Regions from separate parts of the Kribbella ginsengisoli genome, predicted to be linked through region 1. Evidence: riboswitches for the same ligand, from Rfam matches in the RefSeq annotation. Region 1 holds a riboswitch; the other holds the start of a gene.
What was found. A riboswitch is a leader RNA that binds a small molecule or an ion and turns the genes downstream of it on or off. The one in region 1 is predicted to bind S-adenosylmethionine.

Region 1 (7,654 bases):
CCGGTCGGCCACGGCGTCGAGCGTCTTGAGCCCGTCGCCGGAGTTGATGATGACGGTCTCGGCGTCGGGGTCGAGCTGCCCCGTCTCGATCAGCTTCTTCAGCGTCGCGACGGTCACCCCGCCCGCGGTCTCGGTGAAGATGCCCTCGGTCCGGGCGAGCAGCTGGATGCCTTCGATGACCTCTTCGTCGCTGACGTCCTCGATCACCCCGCCGGTACGCCGGGCCACGTCGAGCACGTACGGTCCGTCGGCCGGGTTGCCGATCGCCAGCGACTTCGCGATCGTGTCCGGCTTGACCGGCTTCACCACGTCATGACCGTCGCGGAACGCCTGCGCGACGGGCGAGCACCCGGTCGCCTGGGCGCCGTAGATCTTGTAGTCGGTCGCGTCGACCAGGCCCAGCTTGCCGAGCTCGGTGAAGCCCTTGTCGATCTTGGTCAGCTGCGAACCGGACGCGACCGGGATCACCACCTGCTGCGGGATCCGCCAGCCGAGCTGCTCGGCGATCTCGAAGGCCAGCGTCTTGGAGCCCTCGGAGTAGTACGGGCGGACGTTGACGTTCACGAACGCCCAGCCCTCTTCCTCACCGGCGATCTCGGAGGCGAGCTTGTTCACGTCGTCGTAGTTGCCCTCGACGGCCACCAGCGTGCCGCCGTACACGGCCGTGGTGATGATCTTGGGGCGCTCGAGGTCCTGCGGGATGAACACGACCGAGCGGATGCCGGCCCGGGCGGCGGCCGCCGCGACGGCGTTGGCCAGGTTGCCGGTGGAGGGGCAGGCGAAGACCTTCATGCCCAGCTCACGCGTGGCGCTCAGGGCGGAGGCCACGACCCGGTCCTTGAACGAGTGCGTCGGGTTGCCCGAGTCGTCCTTCACCCAGAGCTTGCGCAGACCGAGCTCGCGGGCGAGGTTGCCGGCGTCGATCAGCCGGGTGTAGCCGGGCTCGGTGTTCGGGAAGCTGGCCACGTCGACCGGGACGGGCAGCAGCGGCTGGTACCGCCAGATGTTCTTGGGTCCGGCTTCGATCTGCTCACGCGTGATGGTCGGGAACTCGTACCCGACCTCCAGCGGACCGAAGCACTCCATACAGGCGTAGAACGGGCCGAGTTCGGATTTGGCGCCGCACGCGCGACAGCTCAGATGGGTTCCGTTGCCGAAGGCACCTTCACGGATGGTGTGGGTGGTGGCGGCGGTACTCAGGCTCATGACGGAGTTTTCCCTCCTCATCTTCCCTGCGCCGGATCTCGGTACAGGACGGATTTGGCACCGTTCCGCCGCCGGCGCCTCGGATCGAGTGCGCAGAACGGGGAGGGTTGCCGGGACTTCAACGGGCCGTTTCCCTCAGTCCCTCTGGATGAGCACTGCCGAGATTACCCAATCGGGTCCATATTGTGTCTTCCGTTCCCACCATGCGAGACAGCCGATCTCATCCCTATATTTGACCACTTCTTGACCAGTGTGGCATCGTGGCATGCCCGACCACACCCCAGGAGGTGTCATGAGACGAGCCCGCCCCACGGCCGCGTTGATCGCTGCCGTCGTCGCCTCGGCAACACTGACCAGCGCGTCCGCCGCGGCCCAGCAGAAGCCCGAGTACGTCCGTGCGCTGGCGATCAGCTGGCAGGACGAGTTCAACCAAGCAGCCGGTACGAAGCCGAGCGCCGCGCGCTGGAACTTCGAGCTCGGCGGCGAGCCCAACTGGGGCAACGAGGAGTGGCAGTACTACACGAACCGCCGCGAGAACGCGTCCACCGACGGCGCCGGCAACCTCGTCATCAGCGCCCGCCGGGAGCGGCTGGCCGGGATGGAGAACTGCCAGTTCGGGCCGTGTGACATCACCTCCGCGCGGATCACCACCAAGGACAAGTTCGCCCAGGCGTACGGGCGGTTCGAGGCCCGGATCAAGACGCCGGCCGGGCAGGGCCTGTGGCCGGCGTTCTGGATGATGGGCAGCGACATCGACGAGGTCGACTGGCCGGGCAACGGCGAGATCGACATCATGGAGATCATCGGCAAGGAGCCCGGCACGCTCTACGGCACCGTGCACGGACCGGGGTACCACTCGGAGAACGGTCCAGGCGGCCAGACCTCGTTGCCTGCTGGGCAGAAGTGGTCCGACGCGTTCCACGTCTACAGCGTCGACTGGTCACCTGGTGAGGTCATCTGGAAGGTCGACGGACGGCAGTACCTGCGGATCACCCCCGCCAACCTCCCGCCCGGCAAGAAGTGGGTCTTCGACCACGAGTTCTACCTACTGCTCAACCTGGCCGTCGGTGGGGTATGGCCAGGCCCGCCGGACTCCACGACACCGTTCCCGGCCAAGATGCTGGTCGACTACGTGCGCGTCTACAGCTAGCGTTCTGGGTCTTGTGACAGCTAGCTTGCGGAAGCGCGATCGCGCTCGTGAATACCTGATCGGCCTGATCGAAGCGCGGGCCGTTGGTCAGGCGATCCCGTCGGAGCGTCAGTTGTCCACTGAGCTCGGGATCTCGCGGCCGACTCTTCGGGCGGTCGTCGACGACCTGATCCGGGATGGCTGGCTGGTTCGCGAACACGGGCGTGGCATGTTCGTCGGCAGTCCCAAGATCGTGCAGGAGATCGTGGGCGGCCCCACCTCGCGTGGGGCCGCCTATCCGTTGGCTCCGGGGACCTGGACGAGTCGGGTGCTCGACCATGCGGTCATCCCGGCCGGCATGACACTCGGCAGCCGGCTGCGGGTTACGTCCGGTACGCCGGTACTACGTATCTCCCGCCAGCGGTTCGTGGATGGCGAGGCGATCTCGGTGGAGACGATTCATGTGCTCGACTCCCTGGTCCCGGGGATCGACCTCGGCGCGCTGGAGAGTGGGTCGTTTTATGGGTTGCTGCGGGACCGGTACGGCGTAGTACCGACTGATGCCGAGCAGGTGCATGAGGCTGCGGCGGCTTCCGCTGCTGAGGCGGCGCTGCTCGGGGTGGCCGAGGGGGCGCCGGTGCTGGTGCTCGAGCGGGTGGCGCGGGATCAGCATGGGCGGGTTTTTGAGTTCACCCGGGCTGTGTATCGCAGTGATCGGTACCGGGTGACTACCCAGCTGTCGCTCAGCCCAGGCTCAGGCGGCTCAGGCTCAGGTGGCTCGGTCGCGGCGGAGGTCGAGCATGCGCATGAGTGGGGTGGCGGCGACACCGTGGACCACGACGCTTAGTACGACGGTGAAGCCGACAGTGGCCCAGAGCCACGGTAGGTCGGTGCTGAAGTCCTTGCCGGCATAGGCCAGGTAGAACACCGACCCGACGCCTCGTACGCCGAACGCTGCCGCGACCCAGCGTTCGGACCGGCGCATCGGCGTACGGGCCAGGGACAGCCAGGCGGTGAGCGGCCGTAGTACCAGCACGAGGAGCAGGCCGATCGCTGCGCCGGCCCAGGTCAGTGGCTTGAGCAGGCCGCCGGTGATCGCTACGCCGAGCAACAGGAGGATCCCCCAGGTGAGGATGTGTTCCAGCTGCTCGATGAACCCGTGCAGGTCCTCATGGAAGTCGTGGCTGCGCTCGGAAGCCCTGAGCGTCAGGGCGGCGATGAAGACGGCGATGAATCCGTAGCCGTGCAGTACCTGGGCGAGCCCGTAGACGCCGAGCGTCATCGCCAACGCCAGCACTGGTTCGCGCGAATCGGCCAGCCGGAACGTGCGCGACGGCGCCTCGAACGCCATCTTCCCGAGCAGCCAACCAGCCCCCGCCCCGACCGCCACACCGATCAAGGTCTTGCCGATCAGATCCCAGGCGAACCATTCCAGCGCCCAGCCCCCGACCGCTCCCTTCGTCGCCGCGAACACCGCGGCGTAGATGAACGGAAACGCCAGCCCATCATTGAGCCCAGCCTCCGAGGTAAGCGCAAACCGCACCTCGTCATCCTCCTCAGGCTCAGCCCCCTCCCCGGTCGAAGGCCCCTGCACCTGTACGTCCGACGCGAGCACCGGATCGGTAGGAGCCAGCACCGCCCCCAACAGCAAAGCCGTAGCCGGCGCCAACCCAACCAGCCACCCCACGCCGGCCACTGCGGCGATACAAGCCGGCATAGCAACCAGCAACAACCGCCAAGTCACCGCCCACCGCTTCCACCCAATCGGCCGATCAATAGCCAGCCCCACCCCCATCAAGGCGACCAGAATCGTCAACTCAGCCAGATGCTCAGTAACCCCCGACTCCCTGACCGGGTTGACCCGCCCCCGCTCAACAAACACCCCAAGAAGCAGCCCAGCCCCCACAAACGCAATCGGCGCCGAGATGGCATACCGCCGTAAGAGCCGCGGCAACACAGCCCCCACCAACAACGCCACACCTGCCACCAGGTACAGCCCATCCCCATCAATCTCCATATTGCGCACCCAGTGCCCAACCCAACCACTACGGAACCGCACCGCGCAGGCCAAGAGCCCAGCGCGGTCGTGCCGCGCAGCACGGGGCGGGGCACAGCGCGCAGGACCCAGGGCGAGGCGGCGCGGGTGGGGCGCGCCACCAGTCCAGAGGTGCCGAGGTGGCGCCCAGCGCCACGAGGCCGGGGGCGCGGAGCGGCGCAGGCGCAGGGCGCAGGGCTCAGGCGCAGGCGCAGCACAGGCTGAGAGCGCGGCGCAGGCGAAGGGCATAGGCGAGGCGCCACCGCCAGGCGATCCCCGAGGTGGCGCCTAGCGCCACGAGGTTGGGGATGTGAGCGGTGGGTGGGTTAGCGGAGGCGGTGGGTGGCGCCGGGGGTGTGGGTGGGGAGGGATTTGCGGGGGCCGTAGCGGGGGTGGTGATGGCCGGCCAGGCTCAGGAGGGCTTGGACTCGGTAGCGGTGGCCTCGGTAGGGCTCGATTAGTTCAGCGCAGGCTTCGTCATCCAGCTCCTCGCCGGTCAGGGCGTAGGAGACGTCTCGGGAGACGTGGTAGTCGGCGAAGGAGAAGGCGTCGGCATCTCCGTGGGCGCGTTGGCGGACCTCGGCGGCCGTCCAGACACCGACGCCGGGCAATGAGCGCAGGCGGCGCTCGATCTCGGCGCCGTCGGTCAGCTCCAGCGTCCGCTCCAGCGCGGCCGCTCGTGTCGCCGCGGTGATCACCACCCGCGACCGGCGGCCCTCGACGCCGGCGCGCAGCCACTGCCAGGACGGGATCATCCGCCACTCCTCGGGCGACGGCGGCACCATCATCTTCCGCCCGTCCGGCGACCCCGGCCCGGGCGCGGGCTCCCCGTACTCCCGCAGCAACATCCGCCACCCGGCGAATGCCTCCTTGCCAGTCACCACCTGCTCGATCCCAGCCGCCGCCATCGCCTCGAACACAGCCCGAGTCCGCGGCACCCGGAAGTCCGCAAACCGCCGAGCCGCATCCACCAGCGCCGGATGCTCCGCCAACGGCTCGAACCCTTCCCAGCTATCGGCCTCCCCCAACAGCTCCGGCACCCCATCCAACGCCCACGCGGCCCCCGGCCCCCACGCCTCAGCCTCGACCTCTCCCACCCCGGAGTACGGCGTAAGCCTGATCAACACCGCGCCCTCCGGCGTCCGGGTGGCCCGCCAAACAGTCCGCCGCCCCGCCTCGAACACATAAGCAGGATCCCCCGGCCCCTTCCGCAACCCCCCAATCACCACATGCGGATCCACCACCCGCCCAGCCCGCCACCGCCGCACCACCGAAGTCACGCCCCCAGTGTTGCCCACCCCACCGACAGCTAGTGCGCAATACCAGCTATCAGCCGCTCCCGCATCCACGGATACGGATCGACCACCGGTCTCCGACTGGCGAGCGCGTCCTGCCGTACTACGGCGAGCAGCTCCCCCATCACGTAATGCCTGCCCTTGGTCTCGCCGACTGGCTGCAGCAGCCCCAACTCGGTCAGCCTGGTCAGATCCCGGGTCGCCGTCCGTTGCTCGATCCCGGCCCGGCGGACGTACGTCGACCGGCGGATGCGGAACCCCAGGCTTGCGTCGAACAGCTCGTCCGCCACGCGTTCAGGCAGTTTGAACTGCTCGGCCAGTTCGTCGAAGGCCCGCCAGAGCTCACCGGCCTCGTGATTCCGCCGGGCGACCGTCTGCGCCTGAATGTGGTGAGCGCGCAGATTGAACTTGACCCACAAGGCCGCAGACCGTTCCGGATGCCAACCACCGTCGCCGGTGAGACCGAGCACCCGGTAGTAGTCCTCGGTGTTGCTGCCCAACCACTCCTCGATACTCGAGAAGGCGGGCTCACCGATACCGCACTGCGACAGGACCAACGTCTGCAGCGCCCTCGCCATCCTGCCGTTCCCGTCGCGGAACGGGTGGATCATGACCAGGTTCAGATGAGCCATCGCCGCCCTGACCAGAGTGTCGGTGTCGCCGTCGGCTGTCAGCTCGTTCATCAACTCCGCAACGAGCGCAGGCACCTCTTCTGCCGCAGGCCCTTCGTAAACGTTCTCTCCGGTCTTCTCGTCGTGGACGTAGATCACGCCCTGCCGATAGCTGCCCGGACTCTTGGACAGATCGTGGCTCAGCATCATGAAGTGCATCGCCCGGACGGCGGCCGCGTCCAGCCGGAAGTCGCCGTCGCCTGCCATCGCCAGCACATACCCCAGCGCCTGCCGATACCCCCGGATCTCGGCGAACGTCTGCTCGTCGGCGCTCAGAGCCTCCTCATCATCGAGCGCGGCCGCAGCATCATCAATCCGCACCTCGTACCCCTCGATGCTGTTCGACCCCTGAATCGCCCGCGCCAGCATGCTCCGCCGAAGCCCGCCGGCCCAGCGACGCGGCACCCGCATCACGTCGGCGAGGTCGGAGCGGAACGCATGGATCTCCCCGAGGACCTGCTGGTCCTCGGAGTCCGGATCCGGAGTGCTGTAGATCGTCATCCCTGTCCTAATGTCTCAATTCTTAGGACAACCCTATCACCCCGATGTCCTAAGAATTGAGACATTAGGACATCGGGCATGGAGGCAGTTGATACTGAATCTGGAGGTGAGGGCGATGACCAGGTGGCAGGTGCTGAAGCTGGTGTGGAACACGGTCAATTTGTCGACGGTCGCGGGGGTGGTCGTCGGGCTGATCGGGCGGGCGAGGTTCAGTCGGGGGCCTCGGGGGTTGTTCTATGCGACTGGGTACAAGCTGAAGTTTCCGGTGGCCGGTGCGTTCACGATCGGGAACATGATTCTGACCAAGCATGATCGGGCGTACTTCGAGGCGCGGCCGGTTCTGGTCAGGCATGAGGAGCGGCATTCGTGGCAGTACTTCTGCCTCTTCGGCCTGCCGATGTTGCCGTTGTACGTGCTGGGGGTCGTCTGGTCGTTCCTGCGGACCGGGTGTCCGGCGTCGCGTAATCCGTTCGAACGGCTGGCCAGTCTCAAGGACGGCAACTACGACGAGAAGCCGGTCAGACCACTCGGCCAGATCCTGAGCCAGACCTTCCGGCGGAGCTGATCCGGCGCGGAGGTAACGGATCGTAGATCAATGTGGGCCGATCAGGGGCCGAACATAGACGCACCGTGACATCGAGGGCCAGTGTTCGCGTCAGGTTCGACGCAACACATCCGCCCGAGGGGGGCACATGTCACAGCAGGTACCGCAGCAGCCGCATGTCCAGTATCAGCCGCAGATGCAGCCGCCGAAGAAGAAGCACACCGCCCGGAACGTCTTCATCGTCATCGGGGTTCTCTTCCTGCTGGGCGTCGG
Region 2 (7,654 bases), on a different contig from region 1:
GCGTGGTTTTGGAGGCGTTGGCTTCCACGTCGCTGGGGAGGGTGAACAGGCGCATGATGCCCCAGCCCATCAGGCCGACCAGGATCGCGCCCAGGACCAGGCCCCAGCGCGGGCGCGCGGAGTGCAGGGTCGGGCGTTTGTCGCTGGCGCGTTCCTCGCGACGGACGCGGTCCGGCTGCGGGGCCGGGTGCGACTCGTCGAACTTCGCCAGCAGCGCTTCCGGATCGGCCTTCACCACCCGGGCGATCGCCCGGATATGACCGCGGGCGTAGAAATTACCGCCACAGCGGGAGAAGTCGTCGGCCTCCATGGCGGCGAGCAGCCCGGATCTGATCCGGGTCGACGTACTCAGCTGCTCGATCGTCATGTCGGCCCGTTCGCGGGCCGCCGTGAGCTCGCTGCCGATGCTCACGCCCCACCACCTCTCTCCACCGTCTACGAAGTTGGCTGCCAGTGCGCCGACGTCACAACAGTCAACGCCCTGGGCTCGACGGGGTCACGCGAAGCTCAGACTTGTTCCCTGACCGGACATCTCGTGTCAGCCAGCATGTGCAGAGCCTGTACCACTTCCCCGTTGGACGGCTTGGCCGTCAACCCGAACGGTACCGCGAGTGAGGTGCCGGTCAGCCGCCGGTTGGCATCGGTGACCTTGCGAGTCGCGGCCGGCATCTCGCTGAGCACCGGTCCGGGGTCGAGCAGGTGGACCGCGATCCGGCCGTCGTCGAGCAGGTGCCGCCGCTTCAGCACGGTGACCTCCTCGATCTCCTCCCACCGGGTGCCGATCCATTCGTTGCGGATCCGCAGCCGGATACCGACCTCGTCGGCGACCAGCATCGCGCCGACGGTCAGCGCCCGGGCGCAGATCACCGCGAGCACGGCGAAGGCGGCCGCGGCGATCCAGCGCAGTACGCCGGTAGGGCTGGTCGACCCCGAGGTCGCGAAACCGATCGCGACCAGCCCGGCGCCCACGGCCAGCGCGCCGTGCACCTTCTGGGAGGCCTTGACGGTGAACTCGTGGGTGGCTTGGTCGATGTCGACAGCGTGCTGCTCAGACCGGGGCATCGCGGTATGGGCGGTCACGGGTCACTCTCCTCGCAATGTGGCGACGAAGTCCTCTAGGTCGTCCGGTTTCACCAGTACGTCGCGGGCCTTCGAACCCTCGCTCGGCCCGACCACACCCCGGCTCTCCAGGATGTCCATCAGCCGGCCCGCCTTGGCGAAACCGACCCGGAGCTTACGTTGCAGCATCGACGTCGAGCCGAACTGGGTGGACACGATCAGCTCGGCCGCCTGGACGACCAGGTCCAGGTCGTCGCCGATCTCGTCGTCGAGGTCCTTGCTCGGCCCGGTCGGCGCGATCAGATCCTCGCGGTACGTCGGCTGCAGCTGCTCCTTGCAGTGCTCGACGACCGCCCGGATCTCGTTCTCGGTGACCCAGGCGCCCTGGATCCGCATCGGCTTGCTCGCGCCCATCGGCAGGAACAGGCCGTCACCCTGGCCGACCAGCTTCTCCGCGCCGGGCTGGTCCAGGATGACCCGGCTGTCGGCCAGCGACGAGGTCGCGAAGGCCAGCCGGGACGGCACGTTCGCCTTGATCAGACCGGTCACCACGTCGACCGACGGACGCTGGGTGGCCAGCACCAGGTGGATACCGGCGGCCCGGGCCAGCTGGGTGATCCGGACGATCGAGTCCTCGACGTCGCGCGGCGCGACCATCATCAGGTCGGCCAACTCGTCGACGATCACCAGCAGGTACGGGTACGGCGTGAGGGTGCGCTCGCTGCCCGGCGGCGGCTTGATCTTGCCGCCGCGGACCGCCTTGTTGAAGTCGTCGACGTGCCGGAACCCGAAGGCCGCCAGGTCGTCGTAGCGCATGTCCATCTCGCGGACGACCCACTGCAGCGCCTCGGCCGCCTTCTTCGCGCTGGTGATGATCGGCGTGATCAGGTGCGGGATGCCCTCGTAGTTGTTCAGCTCGACCCGCTTGGGGTCGACCAGCACCATCCGGACCTCGTCCGGCGTCGACCGCATCAGCACGGAGGTGATCAGCGAGTTGACGAACGACGACTTACCCGAGCCGGTCGCACCCGCGACCAGCAGGTGCGGCATCTTCGCCATGTTGGCGACGACGAAGCCACCCTCGACGTCCTTGCCGAGCCCGGCCACCATCGGGTGGTGGTCGTTGCGCGCGGTCGCGGACCGGATCACGTCGCCGAGGCTGACGATCTCCTTGTCCACGTTCGGGATCTCGATGCCGATCGCGGACTTGCCCGGGATCGGCGACAGGATCCGCACATCGGCCGAGGCCACGGCGTAGGCGATGTTCTTCGACAGCGCGGTGACCTTCTCGACCTTGACCGCGGAGCCGAGCTCGACCTCGTACCGGGTGACTGTCGGGCCACGGGTGTAGCCGGTCACCTGGGCGTCGATGCCGAACTGGTCGAACACCTCGGTGAGCTTGCCGACCACCGCGTCCGACGCCTTCGTGCGGGCCTTGTGGACCGAGCCGGGCTTGAGGATCTGGCCGTCGGGCAGCGTGTAGGTGATGTCGCCGGAGAGGCTGAGCTGCTCGACCCGCTGCGGCAACGGCGTGTGCGGCGGCGGCTCCGGAGCAGGCTCGGGCTCGGAGTCCTTCTTCGAACCGGCCTTCATCGCACCCGCGACGGCACCGTAGATCGGCGGTGCACCGGCCGCAGCAGCAGCGCCGTCGGCATCGACGTCGTACGGCTCCTCGTCCGGATCGATCGGCGCCTTCTTGCGGCCGCGCTTGTTGATCTCGCGGCCTTCGAGCACCGGCGAGTCGTACGGCTTGATGGTCGGCTCGCCGTCCTCGTCCAGGGCGGCCTTCGCGCGCCGCTCCTTGCGAGTCAGCCGGACGGTGTCGTCAGCAGCCGCGGTCACCGAGGGCGCGTCGGCAGGAAGCTCAGTACGTCCGAGCAGTACGTCGAACGCGGCACGGACCCGCAACGGGATCGCGTAAATCGGCGTCCCGGTCACCACCAAGGCACCGAAGATCGACAACAGCACGAGCAGCGGCGCTGCGACGTACTGGGTGAGGAGGTCGGACAGGAGCGAGGAGACGACGTACCCGATCGCTCCCCCGGCATCCTGCAGCCGGCCATCCGATGGGTTGCCGGGACGCGGCAGACCGTTGGCAATGTGGACCAGGCCCAGTACTCCGAGGGAGACCGCGGTCCAACCGATCACCTGACGTCCGGCCGGGCCATTGCGGTCCGGGTGACGCATGGTGCGCAAGGCGATGAACAGGAGCATCAGCGGCACGGCCCAGCCGAGCATGCCGACGCTGCCGCCCACTGCGACCCGGAGGCCCTTGCCGACCGCGCCGGGCATGTCCCACCAGATCGCGGCGGCGACTACGAACGCCAGGCCGATCAGGGTGAGGCCGGCGCCGTCGCGGCGGTGGGCCGGGTCGAGGTCGCGGGCGCCGTGGCCGATACCGCGGACCATGCTGCCGAGTAGGTGGGCGATCCCGATCCAGACCTTGACCAGCCCTCTGGCGAGGGCGAGCATGGCGGCCGCGAACGGACCCGCGTTGCTCGTTTTGGGCACAGCCGTGCGCGCAGCGGTGGAGCCACTGCGCTTCGTGCTCTGCCCACGCTTCTGGGCGCCTGACGGACGGGAGCGGCCACCAGCTGCCGAGCGGCCCGATGCGGGGCTGCTGGCTGCCGACTTCCGCGCCCGCGCCGGGGAAGACGTGCGGGTCGCCATGTCTAGCAGGCTACCCCGACTACCACTCGAGTCACACGTGTCACACGCCGATCACACCGCCCCATCCGTAGCGTCACAGCCCCACGCGGCCGGGCGTGTCCGCAGGGGCCTCAGGCGCCGGTCACGCCGTCCAGATGTTCGCGAAGGAAGTCGGCGTGGCCACAGTGGCGGGCATATTCGCCGATCAGGTGGATGTAGATCATCCGGAGCGAGGAGACCTCGTCACGGAAGGTGAACTGCTGGTCGAGCGAGTAGCCGTCGGCGGCCTTGTCGGACAGCGCCCACTCGTCGATCAGGGCTTCGTACTCCGCTTGGGCGCGACTCGCGTCGATCAACTCGAAGTCGGCGTCCTTGCCGAGCGCCGGGTCGAAAACCGGGGTGGCCGGGGCCAGCCGGGAACCGGGGTCGGCGGGAGCGGTCGAGGCGGCGCCGGCGACGGCTGGGCCGGCTGAGGCGAAGTGGATGCGGAACCAGATGCGTTCGACCTTGGTGGCGTGCCGGATCAGGCCGAGCAGGGAGAGGTTCGACGGCGGCAGCGGCCGGGCGGCCAACTGGTCGGCGGTCAGGCCGGCGCATTTGTGGAGCAGCGTGGTGCGGTGGAAGTTCAGGTAGCCGGCGAGCAACTCCCGCTCGGGCGCGACGAGCGAGCCCTCGGGCCGCTCGACCTCAGGTGCGATCCAGGTCATCCGCGCATCCTCCCCCAGCGGCCCCCTGGCGAGCCATTGCATTAAGCAACAACCCCGGACAGCCCATCCGCTCACGCCTGGCGTCTCACGATACGTGCGAGTATCCCAATAAATGAGATGACTGCTGGCGCGAAGCACGGATCGTTGGTTACCGTCTTCGGCAGGTCATGAGTGTCAGCGTCAAGCCCCGGCTCGCTGGCCGGCAACCCTCCACCGCGGTGGGGTGCCCCGGGTGAGGACCCGGCCGTTCGGATACCCCGATTCGGCAAGTGCGGACCACCCGGGAGCAGAACCATGTCGATCCTCTCCATCCTCGAGCCTGCCAACACCGCCGTGACCACCCGGCCGGCCCTGGCCAAGCTCACCACCGGCAACATCCCCGCCACCGTCGCGAGCGACCTGCTGGTCCCGCTGGCCGACGGACGCGTGACCGACTACGCGAACTTCGACCACGGGGCGAGCGCGCCGTGTCTGGAGTCGGTGCGAGCGGCGGTCGAGGCCGCGCTCCCGTCGTACGCGTCGGTGCACCGCGGCAACGGCTACGCCTCGCGGATCACCACCCAGTGGTACGAGCGGGCCCGCGCCGAGGTGCACGGCTTCGTCGGCGCCCGCGACGACGACCAGGTGATCTTCACCCGGCAGACCACCGACGCGCTCAACCTGCTGGCCCGGGCCGTACCGGCCGACGCGACCGTGATCGTGTTCGAGTCGGAGCACCACGCGGCCCTCCTCCCCTGGCCCGCCGAGCGCACCACCAGGCTCGCAGCGCCGACGAGCCACGCAGCGGCAGTCACCGCCGTCGCCGACGCTCTGCGCGAAGCACCCGAGGGTCCCCGCCTGGTCGTCATCACCGGCGCTTCGAACGTCACCGGCGAGATCTTCCCGATCGCCGAGATCGCCGCCGTCGCCAAGGCCCACGGCGCCCGCGTCTGCCTCGACGCCGCGCAGCTCGCTCCGCACCGCGTGGTCGACATCCAGGAGCTGGACGTCGACTGGGTCGCACTCTCCGGCCACAAGCTCTACGCCCCGTACGGCGCCGGCGCACTGATCGGCCGGGCCGACTGGCTCAACGCGGCCGACCCGTACCTCCTCGGCGGTGGCGCGACCGCTGCAGTGACCAGCGACGCGACCGTCTGGAACCAGGGCCCGGCCCGGCACGAAGGCGGCTCCCCCAACGTGATCGGCGCGATCGCGCTGGCCGCCGCATGCGCCGCCATCACCGAGCACCGCGAGGCGATCGAGCAGCACGAGCGCAGCCTGCTCGCCCGGCTCCGCACCGGCCTTGCCCAGATCGCCGGCGTGAACACGTACGACATCTTCGGCGCCGACGCCGACCGGGTAGGCACGGTCTGCTTCACCATCGACGGGGTCAGCTCGACGCTGGTGTCCGCGGCGCTCTCGGCGGAGTACGGGATCGGCGTACGGGACGGCAAGTTCTGCGCGCACCCGCTGGTCGGCCATCTGCTCGCCAACTCGCCCGAGGCCACCGCAGTCCGCGCAAGCCTCGGACTGGGCACCACGCGCGAGCACGTCGACCGCCTTGTCAGCGCGGTGCGCAGCCTGGCCACCAACGGCCTGACCACCGAGTACGACGAGACGCCGCACGGCTGTCAGCCCCACAACGACCCCCGCGACCTCGTCGCCCCCAAGATCTGGTGAACCCACCACCTCACCGACAAGCCTGAGCCCACGCCACCGCTCGGTGCAGGGCTGAGACCCAAGGCCTGGTGAGACACGGACCCCACAGGTGAGCGGCAAACGCCTAACGGTCCGGTTGGTTCGTGAGCCAGACAGCGATCTGGCTGCGTGACCTGAAGCCGAGCTTGTCCAGGATGTGCACGACCTGCGATTCCGCGGTCCGTCTGCTGATCACGAGTCGGAGCGCGATTTCCTTGTTCGTCAGCCCCTGGGCCACCAGCTCGGCCACCTGATACTCCCGATCGCTCAGCGATCCGGTCCCGTGGACGCGGGCCGCAGTACCGGTACTGCGGCCTCGCGCCCGACCGTGAGCTCCATCGCCTCGCCGAAGCCGGTACAGGCAGCCGCGCCACGCTCGAATGCGGCCCGGTACCGTTCGTTGCCCAAGGCATCCATCGGATCGCGCTACTGCGGCTGGAGTCCCGTGTGGTGCGCAGCGAAGGCCAGCAGGTCGGCCCACTCGGAGGCGACCATCGCTGCCGGTTTGCCGAAGCCGTGGCCGGTGTTTACCTCGATCCGGGTCAGTACCGGCTTGTCCCCCGCCTGCGCGTGCTGCAGCGTCGCCATGAACTTGTGGCTGTGCAGCGGCACCACCCGGTCGTCATGGTCGCCAGTGACGACCAGGGTCGCCGGGTACGACGTACCGTCGCGCAGGTTGTGCAGTGGCGAGTAGGCGAGCAGGTCTTCGAACTGTGTTGGGTCGTCGGGCAGTCCGAAGTCGGAGGCCCAGGCAGCGCCAACAGTGAAGAGGTGGAAGCGCAGCATGTCCAGCACGCCGACGCCAGGCAGCGCTACCGCGAACAGGTCCGGCCGCTGGGTCATGACTGCTCCGACGAGCAGTCCGCCGTTGCTGCGGCCGTGGATGGCCAGTTGGGCGGGTGTGGTGACCTTGGTCTTGGTCAGGTCCTCCCCGACCGCGATGAAGTCGTCGAAGACGTTCTGCTTGTTCCGCAGCCGTCCCTCGTCGTGCCAGGAGCTTCCGTACTCCCCGCCGCCGCGCAGGTTGGTGATCACCAGCACCCCACCCGCCGCAAGCCAGGCCGGCCAACCCGGCCGGTAGTCGGCCATGATCGGGATGCTGAAGCCGCCGTAGCCGTACATCAGCGTCGGCCGCGGCTCGTCGAACCCCAGGTCCGCCCTGCTGATCAGGAAATACGGCACCTGCCGCCCGGGCTCGACCCGGCGGCTCACGGTGATGTCCGGCGACAGGAAGCCGACTCCCGCGGGGACAAGCTCAGGCAGGGCCCGGAACTCGCCGGTCGCCATCGAGACCACATAGGCGACCGTCGGATCCGTGGTCGACGAGAGCCCGATGAAGAGTTCGTCGTACTTCGTCGACGCGTTCAACCCCACGAAGCCCCCGCCGGGCACCGGCACGACCTGGCCGTCGGCGCCCCCCAAGGAGTGCAACGTGAGCACCGGCTGAGCGTCCACCAAAGACACGACGGCAAGTCCCGACGATGCGCCGCTGACGGTCAGCAAGGCGTTGTCGCCCTCGGGGATGAGGTCCGTGAAGTTGCCGGCCAGGTCCGAGGTCACCA

Region 2: another riboswitch for S-adenosylmethionine. It lies ahead of ABD768_RS05540 (aminotransferase class V-fold PLP-dependent enzyme); the one in region 1 lies ahead of thrC (threonine synthase).

The regions. Positions count from the first base shown of each region.
Region 1 covers NZ_BAABAA010000013.1:238,665-246,318, forward strand. The annotation lists gene thrC (threonine synthase) at 1-1,206, opposite strand, end outside; SAM riboswitch class I at 1,221-1,361, opposite strand; gene ABD768_RS34285 (glycoside hydrolase family 16 protein) at 1,499-2,356, shown strand; gene ABD768_RS34290 (GntR family transcriptional regulator) at 2,370-3,182, shown strand; gene ABD768_RS34295 (cation:proton antiporter) at 3,105-4,352, opposite strand; gene ABD768_RS34300 (DNA-3-methyladenine glycosylase family protein) at 4,697-5,650, opposite strand; gene ABD768_RS34305 (Fic family protein) at 5,680-6,837, opposite strand; gene ABD768_RS34310 (hypothetical protein) at 6,953-7,402, shown strand; gene ABD768_RS34315 (FxLYD domain-containing protein) at 7,530-7,654, shown strand, end outside.
Region 2 covers NZ_BAABAA010000001.1:1,248,762-1,256,415, forward strand. The annotation lists gene ABD768_RS05520 (helix-turn-helix domain-containing protein) at 1-412, opposite strand, end outside; gene ABD768_RS05525 (hypothetical protein) at 508-1,080, opposite strand; gene ABD768_RS05530 (FtsK/SpoIIIE family DNA translocase) at 1,084-3,729, opposite strand; gene ABD768_RS05535 (DinB family protein) at 3,840-4,415, opposite strand; SAM riboswitch class IV at 4,579-4,693, shown strand; gene ABD768_RS05540 (aminotransferase class V-fold PLP-dependent enzyme) at 4,710-6,074, shown strand; gene ABD768_RS05545 (response regulator transcription factor) at 6,178-6,342, opposite strand; gene ABD768_RS05550 (hypothetical protein) at 6,360-6,509, opposite strand; gene ABD768_RS05555 (prolyl oligopeptidase family serine peptidase) at 6,519-7,654, opposite strand, start outside.